4 regions of the Shewanella sp. SM29 genome follow, and region 1 is predicted to be linked to each of the others. Evidence: predicted binding sites of a transcription regulator. Region 1 holds the regulator's gene; each other region holds the start of a gene.
The links. The regulator sigma-54, encoded in region 1, starts transcription at its own class of promoters, with help from an activator protein. The targets are predictions, from matches to a motif close to GTTGGCACGNNNNTNGNNT.
Positions count from the first base shown of each region.

Region 1 (7,364 bases):
AGACTAAATAATTCATTGCGACTCACGCCATGGATATCGTGACCGTCGAATAACACTTGTCCATGGTCAGGCGTTAATTGGCCGCCAATCAATTTCAACAGGGTCGTTTTGCCTATGCCGCTCGGCCCCATGATCGCCGTCACCTTGCCCCTTGGAATGGACAGGCTAATATCTTCATATATCACACGCTGACCGCGGCTAAACCCCAAATTACGGATCTCAACCAACGGCGTTTGTTCTTGAGTCATGCTTGATTCCGACATTTGCAAATGAGGTGATCCTAGTCTTCCGAGACTGACCAATCGAAGAGCCGCAAATTGTACGTAATTGCGCTTTAACCTACAACCGAATCGACACTATCGCCCTGCGATACTTTCAATTTGCCTCATTTACAGCGAAAATGCGCCCTAAGTTTTCACTCTGCACAGGTAAAATGTTACTTAATGTTTTCAACCTAGTTGCAGAATTGGCAGTATTGGCTAATTCGTTCGCACTTAGCTCACTCTTTGCCCACTTTTATCGGGGAGAGTCGATACGCAATTGCGCAATAGAGGCATCCCATAGGGTAATACCCGCTGCGATATGGAATAAATCCATTGAAATAAACGACAAAGACGATGATATTGCTCAAGACCTTCTGCCGCTAAACACGTTATTGTGCGTGAATAGCTAACGCAGCTGAACTTGACGAGTCGGATCAATCGCTCTAGCCTGCCGCAATTGTTTTGCTGTTTTCGGTAATAAACCACAGTAAGACATAAGCTAAATTGTCTGAAAACAAACTAATACTTGGCAGAAAGCCTATTACATATCATCTTTATCGCGTACCAAATTGTGCTATTCCAATCCCATCAATGGGGCGACAAAGACAATGCAAAAAGAGAGATAGACATGGTAGACAAATCACAACTGCGCCAATGGGGTTGTAAAGTTATCGACATTGAAAAGTCAGCCCTAGACAATCTTTATCAATATGTTGATTCGGCTGAATTTGCAGAAGCTTGCGAGTTGATCCTCAACTGCACAGGCAAAGTGATTGTCATGGGAATGGGCAAATCGGGCCATATCGGCAATAAGATTTCTGCCACCCTCGCCAGCACAGGAACGCCCGCATTTTTTGTGCATCCGGGTGAAGCCAGCCACGGCGATCTGGGTGTATTGGCCGATAACGATGTGATTTTAGCGATTTCAAATTCCGGTGAGTCGAGCGAAATCCTCACCTTAATGCCGGTCATCCAACGTATGGGCGTGCCCGTTATCGCGGTAACAGGTAAACCCGAATCGAACATGGCGCGATTATCTAAAGTGCATTTATGTATTGAAGTCCCAGAAGAGGCTTGCCCACTTGGACTTGCCCCCACCTCAAGTACCACAGCAACCTTAGTGATGGGCGATGCCATCGCCATTGCGCTGCTGCAAGCAAAAGGCTTTACCCGTGATGATTTTGCTATGTCCCATCCCGGCGGTGCATTAGGACGTAAGTTGCTGTTAAAAGTCTGCGATGTCATGCATAGCGGTGATGACTTACCGCTCGTCAACCACGATATTTGCATCACAGAAGCTCTGTACGAAATCTCCAAGAAAGGCTTAGGCATGACGGCGATTATTGATGATCAGCGCAAGCTGGTTGGTATCTTCACCGACGGTGATTTACGCCGCGTTATTGATGCCGAAGTGAATTTACGCACGACGCCCATTGCCGATGTGATGACCCGTAACTGCGTCACGATCACGGATAATGTATTGGCCGCCCAAGCGCTGCAAGTGATGGACTCAAAAAACATCAACGGATTAATTGTTATTGATAAAGACCGCCATCCTATCGGCGCTCTTAACATGCTAGACATGGTTAAAGCAGGAGTCATTTAATGCCACAGCAAGGATTTTACGGCCCAATCAGTGATGATGTGTGGCAACGCGCACAAAAGATTAAACTGTTAATCTGTGACGTCGATGGGGTGTTTTCCGACGGCCGTATTTACTTGAGTAATAGCGGCGAAGAGCTCAAAGCCTTCCATACCCGCGATGGTTATGGCGTGCGCTCACTCCTCACCAGCGGTTTCAACCTCGCCGTGATCACAGGACGTCAATCCAAAATCGTTGAAAACCGTATGACAGCCCTTGGTGTTACCCATATTTACCAAGGCGTAGACAATAAGTTCGAGCCCTATGAAGCATTGCTCGCACTTTATGGTGTCACCCCAGAAGAAGTGGCTTATATCGGTGATGATATTGTCGATCTCCCCGTGATGAATGTCGTCGGTTTAGCGGTCAGTGTTGCTGACGGCCACCCCTATGTACGCCAACACGCCCATTTTGTGACTACGCTCAATGGTGGCCACGGTGCACTGCGTGAACTCACAGATCTGTTACTCCTAAGTCAAAATAAATTCACTTCGGCCCATGGAATGAGTATATGAGTCGTGTGACACTCGCGATTATCGCTTTTTTTGGAACTGCACTAGCGCTTTACTGGCAGGTCCAGAACAAACACAGCGGTGATTCCGATAACAGAGTAAAAGATCAAAATACCCCAGATTTCATCGTTGAAGATCTGCGCAGTGTTGAGTTCAATGAGCAAGGACTAGTGAATAGCCGTGTGACGGCGAAACACATGGAACATTATGATTCAACGAATCAAACTTTCTTTACTCAACCTGTTTATCTTGTTTATCCAGACCAAGGTAAAGCACAATGGCAACTCAGGGCAGATCAGGGCAAGCTAAACAAGGAAACTGGCAAGGTTGTATTAGAAAATAATGTTATTATCGATGCCATTAGCCCAGAAGAACCGATTCAGACCTTGTCCACCAGTTATCTGGAACTCGATCTCAACACTATGATAATGACCTCTGACCGTACCATTTACGTCACAGGGAAAGATTTTAATATTCAAGGCCAAGGCCTTTATGCCGACCTCAACGCGCAAGAAGTGCAATTGACCAGTCAGGTAGTAGGAACATATGAAGCAAAATAACGTATTACTTGCCAGCCTAATGCTAATTATGAGCATGAGTGCTTTCGCGAAAGTCGGCGACTTAAAGCAAGAAGTCAAAATTAAAGCTGTGAGCCAAACTGCGGATATCAAAAACAACCAGATCATCTTCTTTGGTCCGGTGGAAGTTACCCAAGGCTCAATAAAAATCCAAGCAAATGAACTGCGTGCATTTTCCGCTGAAGGTGAAAATAGCAAAACTTTGGTCGCCACAGGCAACCCTGCTACGTATAGCCAAATATTAGACGATGGCCGCCCAGCATCGGCAAGCGCGAAAGAAATTCGTTACGATATGGCAAGCCGCACCTTAACACTGAAAGGTATGGCGTCATTAGATCAAGCGGGTAGCCAAGTTACAGGCAATTTAATCCGCTATAACATGATTCAACAGAAATTGATGGCCGAGAGTACTGGCAGTGGTGACGATCGCGTGATCACTATTATTCAGCCAGAAAACTATCAAGATGATGCTAAATCAGATGCTCCAGCGGATAAACCTGTGAAAAAGCAGGACTCTAAATGACCCAAATCACCTTAAGAGCACAAAATCTGGCGAAAAGTTACAAGAGTCGCCAAGTGGTTAAAGACGTCAGTCTGACGGTAAAAACCGGTCAAGTCGTTGGCCTACTCGGTCCAAACGGTGCAGGTAAAACCACGACCTTTTACATGGTTGTCGGGCTAGTGAAGAGCGATAAGGGACATATCTTTATCGACGATGATGATTTAACCGCAGATCCTATGCATCTGCGTGCCCGCAAAGGCATAGGTTACTTACCGCAGGAAGCCAGTATCTTTCGTAAGCTAACTGTTCATGACAACATCATGGCCGTACTGCAAACTCGTAAAGAACTTAAAAACGAAGAACGAGAAGAAGAACTAGAACATCTGCTCGAAGAGTTTCATATCACCCACATCCGTGACAGCCAAGGCATGTCATTGTCGGGTGGCGAACGTCGTCGCGTCGAAATTGCGCGGGCTTTAGCCGCTAATCCTAAGTTCATTTTGCTCGATGAACCGTTTGCCGGCGTCGATCCTATTTCGGTTATCGACATCAAGAAGATTATCGAACAACTCAAAAGTCGCGGCCTTGGCGTACTGATCACAGACCATAATGTCCGCGAGACATTAGATGTATGTGAACATGCTTATATTGTGAGTCACGGAAACCTGATTGCCGAAGGAACTCCAGCAGAGATCTTAGACAATCAGCAAGTTAGGGCTGTGTACTTAGGTGAACAATTCAGGCTATAGTTAATCGAGCGAAGCCAATGGAGGCAATTTACACCGCCATTGGGCTTCACTCAAAATGATAATAAGCGACCTCATCCAACAATAATAACGTAGGGATCAGCGGTAACATGAAAGCGTCACTCCAGCTCAAACTGGGTCAACAGTTAACCATGACGCCACAACTACAACAGGCTATACGTCTGTTGCAACTGTCGTCATTAGAACTGCAGCAAGAGATCCAGCAAGCATTAGATTCTAATCCCCTTCTCGAGCTGGAAGAGGATCAATTCGACGCCACTAAAACCCCTGTAAACCAAACGCTATCCGATACGGATTTCAGTGAATCTAGCACTCTGCCACCAGAAAAAGACAGCTCCACCATAGACACGGCAGAGTCGCTAACCAAAGAATCCATGCCCGATGAGCTCCCCATGGACACCACATGGGATGAAGTGTTTACCGCCTCCCCAAACTCAGGCCCCGGCGGCAGTCGTGAAGACGATATGCCCTTCCAAGGCGAGACCAGTGAAGGTTTGTACGAACACTTAGAATGGCAAAAAAACCTCACGCCGTTTTCTGAAACCGATTTAGCCATTGCCACCGCCATTATTGATGCCATCGACGATCAGGGCTATCTCACCCAAAGCACTGAAGAAATTCTCGAAGCCATGGGTAATCCTGAAGTTGAGCTTGACGAAGTCGAAGCCGTACTCAAGCGTATTCAGCATTTTGATCCCATAGGCGTTGCCGCCCGCGATTTAAGTGAATGCCTGCTGATCCAACTGTCGCATTTCGCCGCTGATACTCCCAACCTAGAAAACGCCCGTATGCTGATCAAAGATCATTTAGATCTGATCGCCGCCCGAGACTTTAGGTTGTTGATGCGTAAGACTAAATTAAAAGAAGATGAATTAAGGGATGGTATAGCACTCATCCAAACCCTCAATCCTCGCCCAGGTTTGTTGATCACGCCCAATAATGACGAATACGTTATCCCAGATGTGTCTGTGTCGAAGAAAAATGGCCGCTGGGTCGTTGAGCTAAATCCTGACTGCATGCCAAAAATCAATGTAAATCAACATTATGCTTCTATGGCACGCAGTACCAAAAACCAAGCCGATAGCCAATTTATTCGCGGCCATCTGCAAGAGGCTAAATGGTTTATTAAGAGCCTAGAAAGCCGTAACGATACTTTGCTTAAAGTTGCTAATTGCATAGTGCAATATCAGCAAGGTTTCTTTGAGTATGGTGAAGAAGCCATGAAGCCTATGGTGCTTAACGATATTGCCGAAGCGGTAGAAATGCATGAGTCCACCATCTCACGGGTCACAACTCAAAAATACATGCATACCCCTAAGGGACTTTTTGAACTAAAATACTTCTTCTCTAGCCACGTCGGTACTGACGATGGTGGTGAGTGCTCATCCACAGCAATCAGAGCCTTTATAAAGAAACTGGTGGCAGCGGAAAACCAGAAAAAACCATTAAGCGATAGCAAGATGGCACAGCTTCTGGCAGAACAAGGGATCAACGTAGCCCGCAGAACCATTGCGAAGTACCGAGAGGCTATGCTTATTCCACCTTCTAATCAGCGTAAAAGTTTATAACCTACAGTGGATATCGGAGGACGTTTCTATGCAAATAAACCTAAGTGGACACCATGTCGAAATTACCGAATCGTTACGTGCATATGTAGAAGAAAAGTTTTCAAAACTTGAACGCCATTTCGAACAGATCAATAATGTGCACGTTGTGCTCAATGTTGAGAAAATGCAACAAATTGCCGAAGCGAGAATAAACCTCATAGGTGGTGAAGTTTTTGCTACTTCAGAGCATGCTGACATGTATGCCGCTATAGACGCCCTGATTGACAAGCTTGACCGTCAGGTTATTAAACACAAAGAGAAGTTAACAAAACACTAATAATGGAACTTTGTACCATACTGCGGCCGGAGTGCACTACCTGCGCCACTCCGGGCAGTAAGAAAAAGGTACTGGAACTCATCAGCGACTTAGTCGCTGCCCAGTACCCGACCCTCTCATCTCAAGAGATATTCGAAAGCCTAGTGGCGCGCGAAAAGATGGGGAGCACAGGTATAGGTAACGGCATCGCCATTCCACATGGTCGACTAGCCGATATAGATCAGCCCATTGCCATACTAATTAAGTGTGAAGAGCCGATAGCATTTGATGCTATCGATAAGCAACCTGTTGATATTTTATTTGCACTACTGGTGCCTGCAGACCAATGTCAGCAGCACTTAAGTACCTTGTCTTGCATGGCCGAAAAGCTGAGCGACAAGCAAATATTAAAGCAATTACGCAAGACGCATGATGAAACGGAACTCTATCAGGTAATCACTGGATGAAACTGGTCATAGTGTCGGGCCGCTCAGGCTCAGGCAAATCTGTCGCCCTTAGGGTACTCGAAGATCTCGGCTATTATTGTGTCGATAACCTTCCCTTGCCATTGATTGGCAGTTTGCTTGAGCAACTCAAAGGCAGTAACGATCTCGTCGCCATCAGTGTCGACGTGCGTAACATGCCTGAGCAGGATAAGGTCTTAGTGAAACAACTCGCTAGCCTACCTCCAGATACTGAGTTAACGAGCTTCTTCCTTAACTCCAGCGATAAAATTCTGCTCAAGCGTTACAGCGAAACCCGCCGTTTGCATCCTTTGTCGAAGAGCCGAGTCTCTTTGCAAGAAGCGATAAAGCTGGAGGGAAAACTGCTCGAGCCTATGTCAAAACTGGTCGATCACTACATAGATACGTCGAATTTGAATATCTATGATTTAAGCGACCAAGTCAGACAAATTCTCCTTGGTAGTGTCGATAAAGAACTCGTGATCAACTTCGAGTCCTTTGGCTTTAAGCACGGAATGCCCACCGAAGCCGACTTTATGTTCGATGTGCGCTTCCTGCCCAATCCCCACTGGGAGTTGGCACTGCGACCATTGACTGGTTTAGATGAACCCGTAGCTGAGTTCTTAAATCGCCAACCACTGGTCAATAAGTTCATCTGGCAAATCGAAAATTTACTGGAGACTTGGCTGCCGCACCTCGAGCGTAACAATCGCAGTTATTTAACTGTGGCCATTGGCTGCACAGGTGGACAGCACAGATCGGTTTACGTCGCA
Region 1 covers NZ_JAKKRN010000012.1:52,266-59,629, reverse strand. Annotated here, with positions in the region: gene mlaF (phospholipid ABC transporter ATP-binding protein MlaF) at 1-248, opposite strand, end outside; gene L5L77_RS10365 (KpsF/GutQ family sugar-phosphate isomerase) at 892-1,869, shown strand; gene kdsC (3-deoxy-manno-octulosonate-8-phosphatase KdsC) at 1,869-2,420, shown strand; gene lptC (LPS export ABC transporter periplasmic protein LptC) at 2,417-2,977, shown strand; gene lptA (lipopolysaccharide transport periplasmic protein LptA) at 2,964-3,518, shown strand; gene lptB (LPS export ABC transporter ATP-binding protein) at 3,515-4,246, shown strand; gene L5L77_RS10340 (RNA polymerase factor sigma-54) at 4,354-5,832, shown strand; gene hpf (ribosome hibernation promoting factor) at 5,861-6,148, shown strand; gene ptsN (PTS IIA-like nitrogen regulatory protein PtsN) at 6,151-6,594, shown strand; gene rapZ (RNase adapter RapZ) at 6,591-7,364, shown strand, end outside.

Region 2 (7,364 bases), on a different contig from region 1:
CTGAGTCAATCTTCTGACAGTGATGCAAATTATTATTACAGTGGTCAGCTTCGAACTTAATAAAAGTATAGGTGCATTCTGGCGTTACAAGCTAGTCTCTTCATTATGAAAGTAAATTTAGTCTGTTTTTTTAGTCTTTTCACCCTCTTCATGCCCGCTTTTGCGAGTGCAGAGCCTATTGTCCCCACCGTATCGGCAATCTCAGAATTAGCTAAAGCGCTTATTTCAGAAAAAATATCCGTTCCAGAAAATGCCAAAGTAAATATTTCGCCACAGATGGTTGACGCAAGAATGCTGCCGTCACAATGTTCGTCTCCAATGAAAGTTGAACTGGCTAGCGATAGGGAAATTAGCCGTAATAACACCTTAAAAGTCAGCTGTGATACGCAAGACTTAGCTTACCCTTGGCAAATCTATATCTCGGTTCGGGTGGATATCTTATTCCCCGTTGTTGTCTCAACCGAAATCTTAGCACCAGGCGAACTCATCTCTCCTAGTCAAGTAGAAGTCCGTTACATTGAACAAAATAGCTTGAGAGGTGCCGAATTCGATGACCCGAGTAAATTGGCTGGCGTGCGAGTAAAACGACGAGTAGCAAAAGATAATCCCATATTAAGCAACAACTTATGCTTCGTTTGTAAAAATGATTCGGTCTCTATCTACGTTCGTTCTGGCTCATTCGAGCTAAAAACAGTGGGCGAAGCCCTACAAGATGGCAATAAAGGTGATCGGATCAGAGTCAAAAATAGCAGTTCAAACAAAGAACTAGATGCTATAGTCACAGGCATTGGCGAAGTTGAAGTAAGAATGTAAAATAATCTAAAGCTTTTTTGTAAGCTGCCGATACCCCAGTTAAGAAATCCCGTACACACGACGCTGGAGCCTAAAATGGCAATTGATATTAGCAAACTCAACACTGCAACGACTGCGCAAGTTCGTTCAGGCGCAACGAAAGCGAGCAGCGATCAATCTGCTCAAGTTGCTACAAAATCGACAACACCACAAAGAAGCGACTCTGTGGTCATTACGGCCCAGGCACAACAACTTCAAGGAGCTCAGACTAAAATGGCTAGCCTTCCTGAAGTTGATCAAAAGAAAGTAGCAGAAATCAAACAAGCTATTGCCGAAGGTCGCTATAAAATTGACCCAGAAAAGTTGGCTGCCAATATTGCAAGTTTTGAAGCCGAACTTAATGACTTAAATAAAGAGTAACTATGACTGAAATAGCTAAACTGGTAGATCTACAACACGCCCATTTGGCTGTTCTTAAGCAAATCATACTCAAGGAAAAAGGCGCTTTGGTTGACCAAAACGCCGATTTACTGCTTTCCCTTGCTAACGAAAAATCGCAATGTCTCAAAGAACTAAAGACTAATGATGATATTCTGGCAAAACACAGTGATAAATCGCTACTCACTCAGCAAGTCGAACTCGTGCATAAAATGGCCGAGATCAAAGACGCATTGACTGAATGCAAAGAATTAAACGAACAAAATGCTAGTTTAATTGAGATGAATTTAGCGAGTTTAAATCGCTTTGCTCAAGCTTTACAAGCCAGCAGAAACGCCTCCAGCCTCACCTATAACGATAAAGGCAAGACCTCGACTATCTCAAGTTTAGGCAATGATTTAAAGGCCTAATAAGCGCATCACTCCCACTTAGCATTCCCTTTTCTAAGCTCTGATTAGATATTAATGTCTTGTACAAAAAAAAAGCCGCGTAAATACGCGGCTCAATACATGCTGTTGAACATACATTCAATAACGCTAGAAATACGTCACTTCCTTCACTCGTTGTGGACGGTTCTGTTGTTGATAAAGCGCCCAAACCTGTGAAAAATCAAGTTCTAACTCAGTGACATAATGCTCGCCTGCTGGATAACTCTTAACGACTCGTGCGCCGCGGATCACGCCAGAAACTGACGCTTTGACATTATCGTCCGTCAACATCCAATCACTGACACTGCTGTTTGCCGTTATTTTCTGCCCATAAACTTGTTCCGCTAATTCACGATAAGCCACAATTTTTGATGCTTGCATAGCCATCAACACTCTTTGTGATTGCTCTTTAGCAGGTTGAGTCGCTAACGGCGCATATCCTATAGCCGTTAACTTAGGAAAACTCGGCGGCGGCACATCTTCCCATTGCACATATCTATCTTTAGCAGCGCAGCCAGTTAGCATTAGCGCCACAATAACTAAAAGGTAGCGTTTCATTTTCCATCTCCTAAAACACGCACTTCATTCATACCTGGACTCGCCTGACGATATAAGATGCCATTTTGTGACACAATTTGCTCCGAAGGCTGCATGTAGTTTGCCAACTCTTTTTGAGTCACAAAAGTTTGAGATGCCGATACCACGCGATTGTTACTAATGTTCACAATCCGAGTATTGATCGCCATACCATTGGTTACTACGCTCATAGTCGAAACGACAAGATGTTCAACAGGAAGATCTTTCGACAATTTTTGCCAATCTCTCGTCAAAATAAAATCCCCGTCAGATGTGACTCTCAAGCCATCAGCTAAGTTTAAATCCACCACATTAAACTGAAAGCTATGGAGCGATGTCATTAATCCTTGCTGTAACTGTTGCGCTAACGCATTAGTGCCATTCAAATCACCCACTAATACTGGTGTTGCAACTACGATAGGTTGATCAGAACGCAGAGCATCATTTTGCTTAACGAGCTCAGTCACTATTCGCTGTGCTAAATGGTTAATCACTGCCGTTGGCGGCAACCCATTGCCATCCACTAAACTCGGTTTGGGCGGCGTAACCGGTTTAGCTACACATCCACCTAACATTATCAATGTTAAGGGAATAATCACACGCTTTAGCATTGGATTTACCTCATCTATGGGTGCATTGGCAGTCAAGTGACTCACTTTCTAAGCTTCAAATTTTTAATGAGTAACAAAAACCAGCAATCTTCGGACCAATATTAACCTCAGTCCGACAATATTCTTCTATTACGCAGTATATCGACTGTAACAATGGAAACTTTATCAAAAGTTCTCATACTCAGGCACGAAATTTGCTTTATTGCCATATTAGATTAAGAGTCAGAAAACTGGCTCGATTGGTAATATCGCCATTAGCTTAGCGATAAGGATTGAATTGATGCACATACCAAGTTCAGCTTCGCTCATCATTTTGAGCCTTTTACTACTTTCTTTGCCCACCAGAGCCGAATGGATAGAAGCCAGCGGAGAAGCAACTATTATCAATGGTAATACAGCTCAAGCAAGGGAAGAAGCAATTAATCAAGCTGTTAGCTATGCGACATTGAGCACAGGTATTCAAATATCCAGTGAGCAACAAACCTCTAATGGTAACCTCACACAAAATAACTTTGCGATAAATCGCAACGCCCAAGCCATAAACATCCAACTCGTAAGTGAACAAATTCAGGGAAATAAAATATATGTATCCCTACGCCTCGATCTAAATGATGATCCAACACAACAGTGTCCTAATGGCCAATTAAAGGCCGCTATTTTAATACCTCAAACACAAATAAAAGATCGTTCTCAGCTTAGATATGGACAACTTTCAGGCTTTGAAGAGGTCATTTCAGAGGCGTTAGGGAACACTATAGAAGATTACTCTTCAACTGGCTTTAGTCACATCCATGCTAACGAGCGACTCGATATTGAACAAGACCTAGTGGATATTCGCGGTTATCGACTCCCAAGCTGGCTCAGTGAAATTACCGACAGCCAATATATTCTTCAACCGCAGATCATTGATATATCGATAGAGCCTGTACAACCCACCTTCTTAGGATTTTGGGATGAAGCTCCGCTAAGGCAATTTCAATTCAAACTCAGCCTCTATCATGGGATCAGTGGCGAAGAGGTCTGGAGCAAAAGCTACAACACATCGGCCCCATGGGAATTTGAAGAACAGGCTATCATTGCTCCCAACAGTAATAGATTCTGGCGTTCCTCCTATGGAAAAAGTATTACTCAATTAATATTGCAAGCTACCCGAGATTTAGACAGCACACTTAATTGCAGGCCATTACTTGGCCAAGTCGTTAGCCGACAAGCAGACAGGATTATATTAAATCTAGGCCGTAAACATGGCATTCGTGTCGGTGATAAATTCCAAGTAGTATTACAACAAAACTTACCCGATAGACTCAATGAAATGCGCGCCGTCGCGACCAAAAGTCGTGCAACGGTAAAAATTGAGCAAGTAAGCGAAGAAAGCGCCACCGCAGTACTTGTAGACCAAAATGCCGCCTACAATGTACAGATAAACGACATAGCGCTTAAGATTTAAGCAACTAAATCATAAGCCTTTTAATCAAAGATAAAACCAGTATAATCACTGTCGTCTCTTCATAGCTCAACAGGATAGAGCAGCCGCCTCCTAAGCGGCCGATCGGGGTTCGAGTCCCTGTGGAGAGACCAGATAGTGAACTTGGTGATATCAAACTCCCAGAAATCTTCCGGAGAAACGGAATGACCGAGCTATTTGCGTCTAATCTCAATATTATCGTCAAGCGTTGGCCTATCGTAGCCGCTGCGGTCAAAAGCCAAACTATCAATGAATTAGATGCCCACCTTGTCAACGGTCGCAATCAAACTATCAGTGTCAATGGCATTCAACTCAGTAGTCGTCATAACCGCATCGCTGAAGCACAGCTCTTTATCAGTACATTACCTGCAGATGCAACTCACGTAACCGTCTACGGTGTCGGTATGGGAGATGTACCAAGTTTACTTATCGATAATCCACAGTATCTTTCAATTGATGTTTGCATTTTAAATCTCAGCGTTTTTGCCCTCCTCATCAGTTACACAGATCAAAGCGAATGGTTAAAGCATTCAAACATTAATTTGACTGCGCTTCCAAGCGCAAAGTTAAATTTCCCTAATATTGCAATTACGCCAGATCTCACTCTTGTCAGTGATGAGAATGCGACTCTCAGAGACTTATTAGTCATGGAGCTCAATCGTGAGTTCTCTAATCAGCGACATCAATCTGATGATCCTGCAATATTAAAACGCTTCGAGGATAACCAACTCTATATTACGCACGATCCTGATGCCGCGAGCTTAATAAATAGTCATAGTAGTTATAAAGCTATCGTGATTGGCTCGGGTCCTTCTTTAGAAGAGCATTATGATTATCTGCAACAAATTAGTTCAAGTTCCCATAGACCACTGATCATTGCGGCAGATACTGCATTACGTGGTTTACTTCACAATAATATAAAACCAGATATTGTGATCTGTATTGACGGGTTAATAGGCGAATACCATTTACCGCTAGCCTCAACTCATGACATAAATCTTGTTTATTTCCCCCGAGTTGATCCAATTGTACTTAATGCTTGGTTAGGCCAAAGATTTATTGCCTATGGAGGCAGTAAAATATATGACAAGCTCGCCTCTCAATATCCCAAACTAAGACTGTTCACGAGTGGAAGCGTCATTCATCCGGCAATTGATTTAGCGATCAAATTAAAGGCAAAAGAAATTACCCTATTAGGGTGTGATTTTTGTTATTGCAATAACAAAAGTCATGCGTTCTGGAATGATCACAAATTTGGTCAAAACGATATAAAAGAACAAATATGGGTTAATGCGGTTATTCAGAAAGTGAAGGAAGCGAAACACTGGTTGATCAATGGCAAAGGTCAGCGGATAGCGACGGATCTAAACCTAAGAGCATATCTCAGACACTTGGAACGCTATATCGCCAAGCATCCAGAAGTAAAGTTTTACCAAGCGAGTTTATCAGGCGCTAAAATTCGCGGTTCTCAGTATAAGGACCTCATATTATGAGCTTAAGTCTACAAGATTCACTGCGGCAAACGGCAGGTTTATTTAGACTCGGTCAAGAAGCAAAGGCTTCAGTAGAGTTACGGTTATGTCTTGATAAAATAGAAAAAAACTGCCCAGAACTTGTCCTTAATTCGACTTTTCAGCAAATATTGCCTGCTATGCTTCAGGCACAAGAGCAACACGATTGGTTAAGCCTTGCCGATTATTTAGAGTATGAACTAATAGAACTAGTCTGATAAAGCAAGAGCACCAGGCATCAAGCTTCCCAGAGACTTGCCGTTAATAGACTATACCGAGCCATTTGCGAGTTACTATGACTACACATTCACCTATTTTTATCGCTGAAGTCTCCAGCAACCATCATAGAGATTTACAGCGCTGCATTGAGTTTATCAAAACTGCTGCAGACATTGGTTGCGATGCCGTAAAGTTTCAGCTTTTCCAAATAGAGCAACTTTTCGCTCCCGAGATTCTGGCTAAAAGTGAAACACATCGAAAGCGCAAAGATTGGGAGCTCCCAGTCAGTTTTTTGCCTGAATTAAAACAAAGTTGTGATAAATATGGCATTCAGTTTTCTTGTACACCATTCTACTTAGATGCAGTGGCAGAACTTGAACCCTATGTCGATTTTTATAAGATTGCCTCCTACGAATTGTTATGGACGGATCTACTAGTAGCCTGTGCAAAAACGGGATTACCTGTTGTTCTTTCAACTGGCATGGCTACTTTAGAAGAGATAGATCAAGCGGTACTCACGCTAAAAGAAAATGGCGCGAAAGACATCACCTTGCTTCATTGTGTATCGGCATACCCAACTCCTGAGAATGAATGTAATCTTGCGGTATTAGAAAGCTTTAGAAACCGCTATCAAGTTAACGTTGGCTGGTCTGATCATACTGTCTCTAGTGCGGTACTTAACCGAGCTGTACACAAATGGCGAGCCGATGTCATAGAGTTTCATTTAGATTTAGATGAAAAAGGCGATGAATATGCTTCAGGACATTGTTGGCTGCCACAACAGATAGCACCCGTAATCCAAGGTATAAAATTAGCCAATGTGATTGATGGCAAACCAGAAAAACAATTTGTTGCGAGTGAAGCCTCAGATAGAGAATGGCGAGCGGATCCCCTTGATGGATTACGTCCATTGCGGCATCAAAGAGAGAAATTTGGAGTATCAGAATAATGAGTTTGTCCCCCATCACAGTGGCAGCAGATGCTGTTATAGAATTTTTGGCACATCAGGGTATTTATGCACTCCATAACTATCCAGGAGGAACAATCGCTCCCCTCCTCGATGCATGCAAACGATTTGGTGTTGCCGTTTATACATCTCGTAATGAACAAGGAGCAGGTTACGCAGCTTTAGCTCAGGGGAAATTAACGCAGTTACCCGGTATTGTTGCAGTGACATCGGGGCCAGGCGTAACGAATGTGCTAACCCCTGTCGCTGATGCCTATTTTGATGGCATACCTATGCTGGTGTTCACAGGACAAGTCGGTACGGGAGATCTCACCGGAAGCAAGTCTGTTCGTCAATCAGGATTCCAAGAGGTCGATA
Region 2 covers NZ_JAKKRN010000005.1:69,960-77,323, reverse strand. Annotated here, with positions in the region: gene flgA (flagellar basal body P-ring formation chaperone FlgA) at 106-813, shown strand; gene flgM (flagellar biosynthesis anti-sigma factor FlgM) at 889-1,212, shown strand; gene L5L77_RS04970 (flagella synthesis protein FlgN) at 1,215-1,640, shown strand; gene L5L77_RS04965 (LPP20 family lipoprotein) at 1,767-2,216, opposite strand; gene L5L77_RS04960 (FlgO family outer membrane protein) at 2,213-2,845, opposite strand; gene L5L77_RS04955 (flagellar assembly protein FlgT) at 3,126-4,292, shown strand; tRNA gene L5L77_RS04950 (tRNA-Arg) at 4,348-4,423, shown strand; gene L5L77_RS04945 (motility associated factor glycosyltransferase family protein) at 4,475-5,803, shown strand; gene L5L77_RS04940 (hypothetical protein) at 5,800-6,039, shown strand; gene L5L77_RS04935 (N-acetylneuraminate synthase family protein) at 6,117-6,989, shown strand; gene L5L77_RS04930 (thiamine pyrophosphate-binding protein) at 6,989-7,364, shown strand, end outside.
Region 2: L5L77_RS04955 (flagellar assembly protein FlgT) is a predicted target of sigma-54. The motif match lies at 3,027-3,045, and genes of this name have one in related genera.

Region 3 (7,364 bases), on a different contig from region 1:
TTTAGACACGATCAAAGGTCCGTATCTTATTTTGCTGGATCTTAATATGCCAAGAATGAATGGGTTTGAGTTCCTTGAGCGAATACGTTCAGATCCTTCTCTTTCTTCGTCTGTCGTTTTTATGCTCACCACGTCGAGTACCGATGAAGATAGGATGAAAGCCTATAGCCATCATGTGGCTGGTTATATGGTTAAAACTGATATGAAAGATGGTTTTAACAATATTTTTAATATGCTTGAAGGTTACTGGCGAATAGTGGAGCTCCCATCCGCATAAGGTGAGTATATGGATTTACTACTGATCGATGATGATGAAGTTGATAGAACTGCGATCATCCGAGCACTCAGACAGTCAAAGTTGACTTTTAATGTGGTCGAAGCAAATTGTGCATTTGATGGTTTAAATCTCGCATTAGAACGTCATTTTGACGGTATTCTATTGGATTATTTATTACCCGATGCTAATGGCTTAGAAGTGTTGATCAAGCTCAATGCCATGACGCAAGATCAGACCGTAGTCGTTATGCTGAGTCGCTATGAAGATGAGAAACTGGCTCAGCGCTGTATTGAACTAGGCGCGCAGGACTTCTTGCTTAAAGATGAGGTCAACTCGCGGATACTAACCCGTGCAATTCGTTATGCGAAACAAAGATCTTCAATGGCGTTGGCGTTACGTAATAGCCACCAAAAACTAAAAGAGCTAGCTGAACACGATTCGTTGACTAAGCTGGTTAATCGCTATGGTTTTGAACTTTGTCTTAATCGAGCGATAGCAAGGGCCAAACGTTGTCACGACTATTTAGCCGTTATCTTACTCGATTTAGATGATTTTAAAGCGATCAATGACACTCTAGGCCATCAGACGGGGGATATTCTTTTAGTTAAAGTAGCCGCTCGATTAAGTGAAGTACTAAGAGATGGCGACATTATTGCCCGTTTAGGTGGGGACGAATTTGTCGTGCTAGTCACTGATAATGATTATAAATATTTCCCTATGATTGTGGCTAATCGATTGCTCAAAGTGTTTGAGGACGTGTTTTGTCTCGGTGATAACGATGTGCTTATTGGTGCCAGTATCGGTGTGGCTTTTTATAATGAAGCGGCTTCGAATAGTTCTGAGCTGATGAAATGTGCCGATATTGCCATGTATCGCGCTAAAAAAATGGGCCGAAACCAGATTCAGTTCTACTCAGAAGCTTTAGATAAAGAGGTACGTTACCGTAATCATATCGAGTCGAGTTTGCGTACTGCCTTAAAAAGAAATGAATTTAAGGTTCATTATCAAGCGCAAGTGAATGCGAAAACCCATCAGCTGGTGGGGATGGAAGCCCTCGTCCGTTGGCAGCATCCTGTGGATGGTATTATCGCCCCAGATCAGTTTTTACCCATAGCCGAAGAGATAGGATTAATGGAGGACATTGATGATTGGGTGCTTGAACAAGCCTGTATTCAGGCACAGGTTTGGTTAACCCAATTACAGCCAACAGGGAGAGAATTTACCATTGCCGTTAACCTGTCTGCATCGCAAATTGGAAATGAGAACCTGTTTGATAAAATAGCGAGTACGCTGACTAAGACAGGACTTCCTGCTGTAGCATTAGAGCTTGAAATTACTGAAAATTGCCTTATTGAAGATCCCCATGAACATGCCAAAATGCTCGATAGAATCGCCGAGTTAGGGGTGCGTTTTGCCCTCGATGATTTTGGGACGGGTTTTTCGTCCTTAGAACATATCAAATTGTTTCCCATTAGCGTGCTGAAAATCGATAAAAGCTTTGTCGCTTCCTATGATAAGGATGATAAAGACACTTGTTTGCTCGCTGCATTACTTAACTTCGCCCATGGGTTTAATGTCATATCAGTAGCTGAGGGCGTTGAAACGATTGAGCAGGCTGAGTTTTGCACTTCTCGCCATTGTACTGTATTACAAGGTTATTTGTTTTCTCGTCCCTTAGATGCAACGGAGTTTGAGGCTAAGTATATTCTGCCGCTGTTAACTTAAACCGAGTTCCGAGTGTGATAGGTCTTGAAGTATTTCATTAGCATAATGATTTCGTCTGGTGAGGAATATTTTCTTGCTTTACACTGAGCAATAGACAAATATCAGCCCCTTTTTCTGTCGCTGTGCTTTTGGTGCCGCAGAACGGTTTATTCACTCATGCTTAAGTTGGTCACTCAGCAATGAAAATAGGTATTTTATCCCAATTCCCCCAGTTGTATTCAACACAACGTTTAGTCGCGGCTTGCCAAAGTCGTGGACATGAAGCTGTCGTGATCAATACGCTGAATTGCTACATGAATATTAATTCTATTAAACCTAGCATTCATTATGAAGGTACTGAATTAGTTGGGTTTGATGCCATCATTCCGCGTATTCATGCTAGCGTGACTTTTTATGGTTGTGCCGTTGTACGTCAGTTTGAAATGATGGGTGTATATGCCGCGAATGATTCAATCTCCATTGCGCGTTCGCGGGACAAATTGCGGGCACTGCAACTACTTTCCCGCAAAGGGATTGGCATGCCAGTGACGGGTTTTGCCAATAAGCCAAATGATATCCCAGATCTCATCAATATGGTGGGCGGCGCTCCGTTAGTCATTAAATTACTCGAAGGCACTCAAGGGATTGGTGTCGTACTCGCTGAAACTAAAACGGCTGCTGAGAGCGTGATTGAAGCATTCTTGGGGCTCAAAGCGAATATCTTAGTACAGGAATACATTAAAGAATCCAATGGTAGTGATATTCGTTGTTTTGTTGTCGGTGACAAGGTTGTTGCTTCGATGAAACGTCAAGGTCCCGAGGGTGATTTTCGCTCGAATCTGCATTTAGGGGGTTGTGGTGAGGTGGTAAAAATCACCTCTGTTGAGCGTAAAATGGCTATTGCCGCTGTGAAGGCGATGGGATTGGTTGTCGCGGGAGTAGATATTTTACGTTCTAACCGTGGTCCACTGATCCTTGAGGTTAATTCGGCGCCAGGCATTGAAGGGATTGAGCAAACAACAGGGATTTCAGTGACTGAGCCTATTGTTGAATATATTGAGAAAATGGTTGCGGCCCGTAAAACAAACCGGTCAATTATTGCCTAGTAGGTGATTGTGATAAAACGACGCCACTTTTTAAGGTGGCGTTTTTTATGTTTAGAGCTTATAGATCAAAACTGTAGGAATATCCGAGTACTAGTTTGGCATCATCATCGGTGAGATCGGTATCTGAGACCATAAATGACACTGTGCCTATGCTGGTATCTGCGCTGAGAGTCACGTTATAGTCGGCATAATTATCTTCGCCAAACCAAGATTGGACGACATCACCGTTTGAGTAACCATAGTGCACTGATAAACTCAGCTTTTCAGTGAGAGGAACGGATACCGTCGCGGCAAGATAACTGAGATCTTTATTATCTAAAGGATCGGCGGCCAGATCGTCACCGGCATTGATGACTTGGGAGTAAGCAAGTTCGAGCCATTTCCACGTGACAGCAGCATGGAGCTCACCAAAATCAATACTGCCTGGCGCGTCTGGATAGGCGTAGTAGAGATAGCCAAAGTCGTAGCTGATGTCTTCGGTAATACTGCCGCCATAACCCGCATATAGATCAAGCTCGTAGCTAGTATCATCACCAAAATCCACATTCGATGCCCAAGTTCCCGCATAAAATCCAGAATCGTGGCTGTAGTCAAGGCCACCTTGGATTGCGACCGCATCTTTAGTTTGGGTCGCACCGCGCCATAGATAATTAGAGGTACCGCCAATGTTGCCTGATACGGCTGCAAAGGCGTTGCCTGCCAGTAACATTCCCGTCGATAAGGCCAAAACGCTGTACAGTGATTTCTTCATGCTCATCCCCTCGATTGACTTATTTATCGATTCACCATTGGCACACTCAAAGTCAGCTGTGTTCATTAGTGCATCTTGGTTTTTTTCTAAGGAAGGATTTGCTAATCACATGCCACTATTACAATGCCATGTAAAACAAGGTATTAGAACTTGCAATGTTAATGAAATGTTTTTATTTGCCAGTTTGTGGGGCAGAGGCGCACTTTTGTTGTGCAAAAAATATTCAGTGCTTCACTGGGATTGGGCAAAAAAAACGCCTCACAATGGAGGCGTTGTATTGAATTTTATAACTTAGTTTACGCTGTCACGTAGGGTTTTACCCGCTTTAAACTTAGGCACTGTCGCTTCAGCAATTTGAATTTCTTTACCCGTTTGTGGGTTACGGCCAGTGCGAGCGGCACGAGTCGCTGTTTCAAAAGAACCGAAACCTACGATGGAGATTTTGTCACCATTTTTCATTGATTCGGTAATAGCTGCTTCAAAAGACTTCAATGCGCGTGCTGCTTCTACTTTCGTTAGATCGGCATTTTCTGCAATTTTGGCGATTAGTTCAGTTTTGTTCATTTTTATTGTCTCTTCTTTCCGTAGATTTATTTGAAATAAGCGTGCCTAACATGCCATAAGGTTTAACACTTGGAAAGCCTTTTGCGTCTAGCGTGCAGCAAGATGTTCAGTAAAGCGCAGAATATTTACTCAGTTCGTGACTTAAGTTTTATTCTGGTTTTATTCTTCTAACAGTTGATAGAGTAATTTTTTAACAAGTTTGGGTTCAAAGGGTTTGTCACATAAGGCATTTACACCCGCTTGGGATACATTGCTGAGGTGGGTATCGTTGGCTTCGGAAGACACCATCAAGATGGGAATGTGTGATTGTTGGCTTTCATTGCGGATAAATTGTGTCAAAGCTAGCCCATCTACACTCGGCATATTGTAATCAGTGATCACTAAGTCGAACATATTGTGTTTCATTAACGCTATGGCTTGCGCGCCATCCTCGGCCTCGGTAATTAGCTTCATCCCTAAGTTACCAATCGTACGTTTAATGACGTTTCTTGCCATACGGCTATCATCGACCACTAATACACGCACATCTTGTACATCGAAATTACTCAGGTCGAGTTCATCGTGGCTGAGTAAATCAATCGTGGCATTCAATGCTGTACCTAAATGGTCGGCACTGAAGGGTTTAGGTAGAATCGCTACTACACCCGATTGGCGGAATATTTCAAGTTGCTCACGGCGGCACTCACTCGAGACCAGCATAAATTGGATATCTTTGCAGTCAGCGTTGGCCCTTAAGTAGCCCAAGAGATCGATGGCAGTGCCATCATCGAAATGCATGGCGCTCGCAATAAGGTCAGGTTTATGGCGAGCAATAATATCTTTAGCCGCTTCTATGTTTTCTGCGGTTTGAATGCTGAGAATGCCTTCTTGTTGTAAGCGCTGAATAATAATTCGACGCTGTGTCTCTGAAGGTTCTACCAAAAGAATGGAAAGTTCGCTGGGCGATAAATGGCTCATAGTCTACTTCAAGTTAAAAGTCGTAAGTATTTTACTGGGTCGCTAAGCTACGCTGTTGATAACAGCTTAGCAACAAAGTCCATTACTGAGTTTGGCGGGTCAAATAGTGTCTCGTGACCTTAGAAAATGCGATCCAATACTGCACGAGTAAAATAACAATAATGCTCACTGTGAGTGGCAACATAGGAATGTTGTGGCCAGAAACAACTACTTTTACATCCTCAGGGGTAATGCGATAGGCAATAATTGCTGTAATCCCCAGTGCCGAGAATCCTAAGGTTTGCATGCCAATATAAATCTTCAACACTAAGCTAGACCACGGCGCCCGTATGAGTATGCCAACGAGCACGGGGAGGACACCTAGGGTGAATACATCAAGGGATTGAGTCATCACAGTACGCCAAAGTGCAGCAATGCTGAAGAGGCAATATAACGTGATCAGTAGTATAAGACGTTTAGGCATAGATTGAAGTGCACACCAGTAGCAAAGAAGATGAGCAAGTGTAGGAAATGCCCTAATCCGAGTCCAGTATAACCGTAATATCGTGTAGAATATGCCTTTTTACTAGAGGCTCTAAATAGGTGACGTTTATGACAGAAGTTGAGTTTTGGGGTTTAGTCACGCGAACGGAAGCGGCGCAATCACAGGAGTCTTTGACTCAAGCACTGAAGCAGAAACTTGCCGAATTGAGTAATGAAGAGTTAAAAGCTTTCGATAAAATCTTTGGTCAGCAGATGCGCCGTAGTTATTTGTGGTCTGTTTGGGGGGCGGCCTACATTATTACGGGCTGTGATTCTGAATATGCTTTTGCCGAGTTTAGGTGTTTTTTGATTTCACTTGGTAAAGAAATTTTCGAAGGTGTGGTTAATCAGCCTGACGCCCTAGCACGTTTAGTCGCTTGGCCAGAGCGAGATGCCTATGCTTACCCTTTTGTAGATGAATACGACCTTATCGCAGGGCAATTATACGAAGATAGAACCGGTGAGGAACTGCCCTTTATGCCATCGGGCAAGGCGACGCCCGTGGGTAAAAAATTTAGCACTAAGCCCAAGGATTTAAAGCTGCAATACCCTGAACTGAGTGCCCGTTTTCCATTTTAATCTTGGCAATACCTTACGAGCGTAAGCAAGCGTTGGTAGTGACATCGAAGGTCATGCCATATTTAGGGCAGATGTCGCTCATAAACTCATGTTCTTGCGTGGTTAATTGTTGACTAAAATCTTGCTTAAGCTGCTCTGTCATTTGATGTTCAGCCGCATTTTGCGCCTGAGCCAATTTACTCAAATGAACAGTAACAGCTTGTTGCTGGCTGATGGTCAATGGTGCAGCTTGGCTTGAAAGGCTGATACTCGTTCCAATTGTCAGCAGTGCCAATAAAGCGAGTTTTCGTGAATATGGGTTGAATAGATAAGCCGTTTTTAGGTTCATAGGTAAGCTCCAAGTTAAAAATTACGTTTAACACGTTAGTTCTAAATCGTGCATCCTTAGACGGTAAAGAAAACGAGTTGTACTGTGAGGAGCTGAGTTTATTGTATAAATATTGAACCTATGCTGAATGGTTAGTTAGTGCTCATTCTTCATTTCTTCGCATTGAAATCCTTGCTTACGAGTATCGAACTGGCACATAGATCCACATTCCCAAGGCACATTGTCGTAGAAGGCAGATTGTTCGCGTGCAAAATCGCGGCAGGTATTATAGCTGTCAAAGTTATCGGTTTTTTTATATTTTCCTGAATCATAGCCATGGTTGTAGATAAAGGCTGACCAAGTTTTAGGGCCAGTATTTTTGTCACTCGGGGAGATAAACCAAATCGCACTTACGACGCAGGTAAACAGGATAAGAATGAACACAGGTACAACAGGGAATTTCATTTTTTATTAAGTGGGCAATGTAAACAATAGCGGAAGGATAACGCTTTTTTTGTCGTTATGCGCGTGAAATGTTCACAAATTGATAACTATGCACTTACTTGGTGCAATCTCGATACAAAAAGATACGTATCG
Region 3 covers NZ_JAKKRN010000004.1:105,512-112,875, forward strand. Annotated here, with positions in the region: gene L5L77_RS04020 (response regulator) at 1-277, shown strand, start outside; gene L5L77_RS04025 (putative bifunctional diguanylate cyclase/phosphodiesterase) at 287-2,002, shown strand; gene rimK (30S ribosomal protein S6--L-glutamate ligase) at 2,182-3,087, shown strand; gene L5L77_RS04035 (TorF family putative porin) at 3,146-3,838, opposite strand; gene L5L77_RS04040 (HU family DNA-binding protein) at 4,130-4,402, opposite strand; gene L5L77_RS04045 (response regulator) at 4,562-5,359, opposite strand; gene L5L77_RS04050 (hypothetical protein) at 5,442-5,822, opposite strand; gene L5L77_RS04055 (DUF4240 domain-containing protein) at 5,951-6,460, shown strand; gene L5L77_RS04060 (hypothetical protein) at 6,474-6,788, opposite strand; gene L5L77_RS04065 (hypothetical protein) at 6,924-7,232, opposite strand.
Region 3: L5L77_RS04035 (TorF family putative porin) is a predicted target of sigma-54. The motif match lies at 3,937-3,955, and genes of this name have one in related genera.

Region 4 (7,364 bases), on a different contig from region 1:
GTATTCATCACGGCGCAGCAAATTATTATCGGTGTTGCCATGGGGTTTGTGACTCAAATGGTGATGCAAGTCTTTGTGCTCACTGGACAGATCATTGGTATGCAGACCAGTTTAGGCTTTGCCTCTATGGTTGATCCCGGTTCTGGCCAACAAACACCCGTTATTGGTAACTTTTTCCTTTTATTGGCGACATTGATTTTCTTAGCTGTGGATGGCCATCTTTTGATGATCCGTATGCTAGTGGCAAGCTTTGAAACTTTGCCGATTTCTAATCAAGGCTTAACACTGACAAGTTATCGATCGCTGGCTGATTGGGGGTCGTATATGTTTGGTGCGGCACTCACTATGTCGATATCTGCGATTATCGCCTTGTTATTAGTCAACTTGTCCTTCGGGGTCATGACCCGCGCCGCGCCACAATTGAATATTTTCTCTATTGGTTTTCCGATCACTATGATTGGTGGACTGTTTATTCTGTGGTTAACCCTAACACCGGTAATGGCACACTTCGATGAAGTATGGTCGACGGCTCAAGTGCTGCTTTGCGATATGTTAGCGCTCCAATGTAACGCTGATGGCTTGATATGATGGGATTAGGAGAAGCCCATGGCTGAAGAATCAAGTGATGAACGTACAGAGGAACCCACGGGGAGGCGTCTAGAACAGGCGCGAACAAAAGGACAGATTGCACGTTCGAAAGAACTTGGAACTGCAGCGGTATTAATTTCGGCAGCATGTGGGTTTTATATGCTAGGCCCAAGTTTGGCCATTAGCCTAACTCGGGTGTTTGAAATTGTATTTACCATGGATAGGGCGCAAATTTTTGATACGAATGAAATGTTCAAAGTGTGGGGCGTTGTTGCGAGTGAAATAGCCTGGCCCATGGCTAAAATTATGCTACTGATTGTGGTTGTTGCGTTTATCGGTAACGTCTCTCTTGGAGGGATCAATTTTTCGACCCAAGCTATGATGCCAAAAGCCAGTAAAATGAGTCCCCTTGCTGGTTTTAAACGCATGTTTGGCGTACAGGCTCTGGTTGAACTCACCAAAGGCATTGCAAAATTTTCGGTAGTAGCGTTTTCTGCTTATTTTTTATTAAGCTTCTATTTCAATGACATCATGTTGCTGTCTAGCGACCATCTTCCAGGTAATGTTTACCATGCATTAGATTTGTTGGTTTGGATGTTTATCCTGTTATGTTCCTCGATTTTGTTTATTGTCGTCATCGATGTGCCGTTCCAAATTTGGAATCACAACAAGCAACTTAAGATGACCAAACAAGAAGTAAAAGATGAATATAAAGATACTGAGGGTAAACCTGAGGTGAAAGGGCATATACGGCAGATGCAACGTGAACTAGCACAAAGGCGTATGATGGCTGAAGTGCCAAATGCCGATGTGATTGTCGTTAACCCTGAGCATTTTGCTGTTGCGATTAAATACGATGTGCAGCGCTCTGCGGCTCCCTTTGTGATAGCGAAAGGTGTTGATGATGTGGCTTTTAAAATACGTGAGATTGCCCGCGCGCACAATATTGCGATTGTCTCGGCCCCACCACTTGCAAGGGCTATTTATCATACGACTAAGTTAGACCAGCAGATCCCTGAAGGTTTGTTTACTGCTGTCGCACAGATTTTGGCTTATGTATTCCAGCTGCGCCAATATCAAAAAGGACGCGGTCGTAAACCTATTCCTGTCCCACTCAATCAACCTATACCAGATGAATTGAAATATTGAACCACTAGTCTCAGATGGTAGTCATTGGTAAAGCTGATGATGTCGAGTTCATTTGTTTTTTATGGTTAATTTTATGTATATCAATCAGTCACAGTGCATATTTTTCCTTCATTAATGGCTTTAATCTTGTTGGCGCGTTTTTTGCTTTATGCTATTACACGTCAAAGTTTAGGTTATAGCGAATGGATGTTAAAGCGACTCTTGGTCAAGTAAAACAAATTAGGCTCAGCACTTTTAAAGGCATTGGCACGCCGGTGGTTGTGCTTGCTGCATTGGCCATGATTGTTTTACCTATCCCTCCATTTCTATTAGACATACTCTTTTCATTCAACATTGCGTTAGCTCTCATCGTATTACTGGTGGCTATTTATACTGATAGACCCTTAGATTTTGCTGCCTTCCCAACTGTGTTACTGGTGGCGACGTTATTACGTCTTGCGCTCAACGTTGCCTCTACTCGTGTGGTTTTACTTGAGGGTCATAATGGCGGTGATGCAGCGGGTAAGGTGATTGAAGCCTTCGGTTCTGTGGTGATCGGTGGTAACTATGCCGTTGGTCTAGTGGTCTTTATCATTTTGATTATCATCAACTTTGCGGTAGTTACTAAAGGTGCAGGTCGTATCGCAGAAGTTAGCGCCCGCTTTACCTTGGATGCTATGCCTGGTAAGCAAATGGCAATCGATGCTGACTTAAATGCTGGAACCTTAAATCAAGACCAAGCGAGAATACGCCGTGCCGAAGTGACCCGTGAAGCCGATTTCTATGGTGCGATGGACGGTGCGTCCAAATTCGTTAAAGGGGATGCGATTGCCGGTATCATGATCTTAGTGATCAACATCGTAGGTGGTTTCATCATAGGGATTGTGCAGCATGGCTTAAGTTTCTCTGAAGCGGTTGAAATTTATACCTTACTGACTATCGGTGATGGTTTAGTGGCGCAGATCCCTGGTCTATTATTGTCAATCGCCGCGGCCTTGATGGTGACTCGTCAAAACGAGTCGGGTGATATGGGCCAAATGATGATGAGTCAGATGTTTGACAGTCATAAGTCATTGGGTATCGCCGCCGGAGTCCTGTTTGTAATGGGTATTGTTCCTGGTATGCCGCACATGGCGTTTTTAAGCTTTGCCTTTATGACTGCTGGTGCAGCTTATTTTGTTTATAAACGAAATGAAAACCTACGCCTTAAAGCGCTAGAACAAGTTAAATCGGGTCCAATAGAAAGACAAGATAAAGAGCCTAAAGAGCTGGGTTGGGACGATGTACATCATGTTGATACTATTGGTCTTGAGGTCGGATATCGTTTGATCCCTCTGGTAGACAAGGGCCAAGGTGGCGAGTTACTAAGCCGCATTAAAGGCGTACGTAAAAAGTTGTCTCAGGAATTAGGCTTCTTAGTGCCTGCGGTGCATATTCGCGATAACTTAGATTTATCGCCTAATGCGTATCGCATTTCATTAATGGGCGTCGTCGTCGGAGAGGCAGATATTCGTCATGATTGCGAATTGGCGATCAACCCTGGCCAAGTCTATGGCAAACTTGATGGTATCGAAACGCGCGATCCCGCCTTTGGTCTGGAAGCTGTATGGATCGCCCCTGAGTTACGTGAGCACGCACAAACATTAGGTTATACCGTCGTCGATGCCGCCACTGTTGTTGCAACTCATATTAGTCAATTACTCACAAATAATGCCGCTAAGTTGTTAGGTTACGAAGAAGTGCAACAACTGATGGATATGCTTGCGAAACACTCACCTAAGCTGGTTGATGGCTTTATTCCAGATATCATGCCACTAGGACATGTCGTAAAAGTGATGCAGAACCTATTAAATGAAGGGGTTTCAGTTAGAGACTTGCGTACTATAGTGCAAACTTTGTTAGAATATGGCACTAAGAGTAATGACACTGAAGTCTTGACTGCCGCTGTGCGTATCGCTTTGAAGCGTATGATAGTTCAGGAAATTTCAGGCCCAGAGCTCGAAATCCCCGTCATTACTTTGGCGCCAGAGTTGGAACAGATGTTGCATCAGTCAATGCAAGCAACCGGTGGTGATGGTCCAAATATTGAACCCGGTCTTGCAGAACGCATGCAGCAGTCCCTTGCCGATGCGGCTCAAAAGCAAGAAATGGTCGGACAACCCGCCATATTGTTGACGTCAGGTATGTTACGCGCGACGCTGTCACGCTTTGTTAAACATACTATTCCTAATCTCAGAGTCATTTCATATCAAGAAATACCTGATGAGAAGCAAATACGTATCGTATCTGCAGTTGGCCAGTAGAGGACGCATAAGTGAAGATTAAACGATTTTTTGCCAAAGACATGCGCGCCGCACTGGCCCAAGTGAAAGAAACACTCGGCTCAGATGCCGTCATTATGTCAAATAAAAAAGTGAACGGTGGCATCGAAATTGTCGCTGCCGTTGACTATGACGAACCTAAAGCGAAAACTGCAGCCACTGCGCCAGCACCGACCTTTATGGACGTGAGCGACGATCTCGTGTCCCTGGGTGCTAAACAGCCAGTTCGTGTAGAAACTCGCGCTAAGCCAGCCGCACCTGCAGACTCATTACAAGCCTTACTTGAGAAGCAGCAAAGCCGTTTGAATCAACAAATGTCACATCAGCAAGTTGATGCCGAGTTACCTGCATGGGCTAAGGGCTTACAAGCCCCTACTGCTGTGAAACCAGAACGTCGTGAAGCGCCTTCCTCGTTTGATAAAAAGCCACAAACATCACAGAAACAAAGTGCTGATATTGAGGCTATGCGTGATGAATTAGCATCACTGCGTAATTTACTGACACATCAAGTATCCTCCTTGATGACGGAACATAAAAAACGCATCGATCCTGTCGGTGCTATGCTCGAAGCCAAATTACTTGAGGCTGAATTCTCCCCTGCGGTTGCGAATAAATTAGCCGCGCTGAGTCAGCATTATACGCCGGCTGAATTAGTCAGAGCATTACCACAAAGTCTTGCTAATATGCTTGACAATCAGGGTGATGACATTGTGAAACAGGGCGGGGTGGTTGCATTAGTTGGCCCTACTGGCGTTGGTAAAACAACGTCATTAGCTAAACTTGCTGCCCGTTTTGCGGCACATCATGGTGCTGAACATGTTGCTTTAATTACCACAGATCATTATCGCATCGGAGCCTATGAGCAATTAGCAACTTATGGCAAAATAATGGGCTGCCCAGTAAAGCAAGCTCATGATCTAAATGAATTAGAGCAAATTCTCTATCAGTTTAGGAATCGCAAGCTAGTATTGATAGATACGGCTGGCATGGGACAGCGAGATATGCGCCTTTACCAGCAACTTGATAATTTAACTGCAAATAGCAGGATACCTATCCGCAGTTATCTGGTACTGTCTGCGACAGGGCAGCGCCGTGTGCTGCAAGATGCAGTCAATCATTTTAAACGCATTCCCCTATCTGGTGTCGTTCTCACAAAACTCGATGAATCTGTGTCGTTAGCAGGGGCATTAAGTGTGTTGATCCAAAACGGATTACCATTAAGTTATATTACTGACGGACAAAGAGTTCCTGAAGATATGAAAGTTGCGGATACCCTAGATTTAGCCCAGCAGGCACTCGCAGCGTTAGATAGTACAGAACAACAATCATTACAAGACACAGCGTGGTCAGATAATATGGCCTGTGCATTTGAGTAGATTTATGACCCTGGATCAAGCAAGTGGTTTACGTATGATGAATCAACCCTATAACGAAAAAGTGAAAGTAATCGCGGTCACTGGTGGCAAAGGAGGCGTGGGTAAAACCAGCGTTTCTATTAATACTGCTGTGGCATTAGCCGAAAAAGGCAAGCGTGTCTTGGTACTTGACGCTGACCTTGGCTTAGCAAACGTCGACGTCATGCTGGGTATTCGTGCCGAGCGTAACCTCTCTCATGTTCTCTCTGGTGATGCAGAGCTTGACGATATTATCGTTCGTGGTCCAAAGGGGATAGGCATAGTACCAGCCACCTCAGGAACACAGGGGATGGTGGAATTAAGCCCGGCGCAACATGCTGGATTAATCCGTGCATTTAGTGAGATGCGGACTCAGTTTGATATTCTAGTCGTAGATACAGCGGCTGGGATCTCAGATATGGTGCTCAGTTTCTCACGTGCTTCGCAGGATGTGCTAGTCGTTGTTTGTGATGAACCCACTTCGATTACCGATGCCTACGCCCTGATTAAAATTCTCAGCCGTGAGCATGGCGTGTTCCGTTTTAAAATAGTTGCCAATATGGTGCGTAGTTTACGCGAAGGTATGGAATTATTTGCTAAACTCAGTAAAGTGACCGACAGATTTTTAGATGTTGCACTTGAATTAGTCGCCACGATTCCATTTGACGAAAACTTACGTAAATCAGTTCGTAAACAAAAATTGGTGGTTGAAGCTTATCCTAAATCACCAGCGGCGATTGCGTATCAAGGATTGGCAAATAAAATTTTGAGCTGGCCTGTGCCGCAGCAACCTGGTGGGCATTTGGAGTTTTTCGTTGAGCGTTTAGTACAACGACCAGATTTTCAAGAGGAAAAAACGAGTGAATAAAGCCGCTGCGTATACTTGTTTAGACAATAAATCGTCGATCGTTGAACAGTATGCTCCGTTGGTTAAAAGAATTGCGCATCATTTACTCGCCAGACTACCTGCATCTGTGCAGTTAGATGATTTACTCCAAGCTGGGATGATGGGGTTACTAGAAGCATCATCCAAGTTTGATGGTGGCAAGGGTGCGAAATTTGAAACCTTCGCCGGCATACGCATACGTGGAGCCATGTTAGATGAAATTCGTCGTGGCGACTGGGTCCCTCGTTCCGTTCATCGTAACAATCGTAAGGTTGCACACGCTATTGATGAGTTAGAGCAAGAACTGGGTCGTGATGCACGCGACACAGAAATTGCAGAAAAACTTGATATGACGCTCGATGAGTACCATCATATTCTTAACGATGTTTCTGTCGGAAAAATCATAGGGATAGAAGATTTAGGCGTATCTCAGGATATACTTACAGTGAGTGATCGGTCCGATGATGATTCATTTGAAGCATTAGCTGAGAACCAATTTCATTCTGCTCTGGTTGAGGCAATTAAATTATTGCCTGAAAGAGATGCATTAGTGTTATCCCTGTACTACGATGAAGCATTGAATTTAAAAGAGATTGGCGCCATTCTTGAAGTCAGTGAATCGCGGGTTAGCCAGATATTAAGTCAGGCAATGTTGCGATTGAAAGCTAAACTCAAGCACTGGACATAAGTATAATTATTAATCGAGCACAGAATGTCAGCTCACCGGAGGAAACCTTGGACAAGAATATGAAGATTCTCATTGTTGACGATTTTTCGACAATGAGGCGTATCATCAAGAACTTGTTGCGAGACTTGGGGTTTAATAACACCCAAGAAGCAGACGATGGCTCAACAGCCCTGCCGATGTTGCAAAAGGGGGATTTTGATTTTGTTGTTACAGATTGGAATATGCCTGGTATGCAAGGAATCGATCTGTTAAAAGCAATTCGCGCTGATGATTCGCTAAAGCATTTACCCGTATTAATGGTAACTGCTGAAGCAAAACGTGAACAGATTATTGCTGCCGCTCAAGCGGGAGTGAATGGT
Region 4 covers NZ_JAKKRN010000005.1:111,310-118,673, forward strand. Annotated here, with positions in the region: gene fliR (flagellar biosynthetic protein FliR) at 1-588, shown strand, start outside; gene flhB (flagellar biosynthesis protein FlhB) at 607-1,737, shown strand; gene flhA (flagellar biosynthesis protein FlhA) at 1,920-4,019, shown strand; gene flhF (flagellar biosynthesis protein FlhF) at 4,031-5,413, shown strand; gene L5L77_RS05185 (MinD/ParA family protein) at 5,418-6,299, shown strand; gene L5L77_RS05190 (RNA polymerase sigma factor FliA) at 6,292-7,005, shown strand; gene cheY (chemotaxis response regulator CheY) at 7,053-7,364, shown strand, end outside.
Region 4: flhA (flagellar biosynthesis protein FlhA) is a predicted target of sigma-54. The motif match lies at 1,866-1,884, and genes of this name have one in related genera.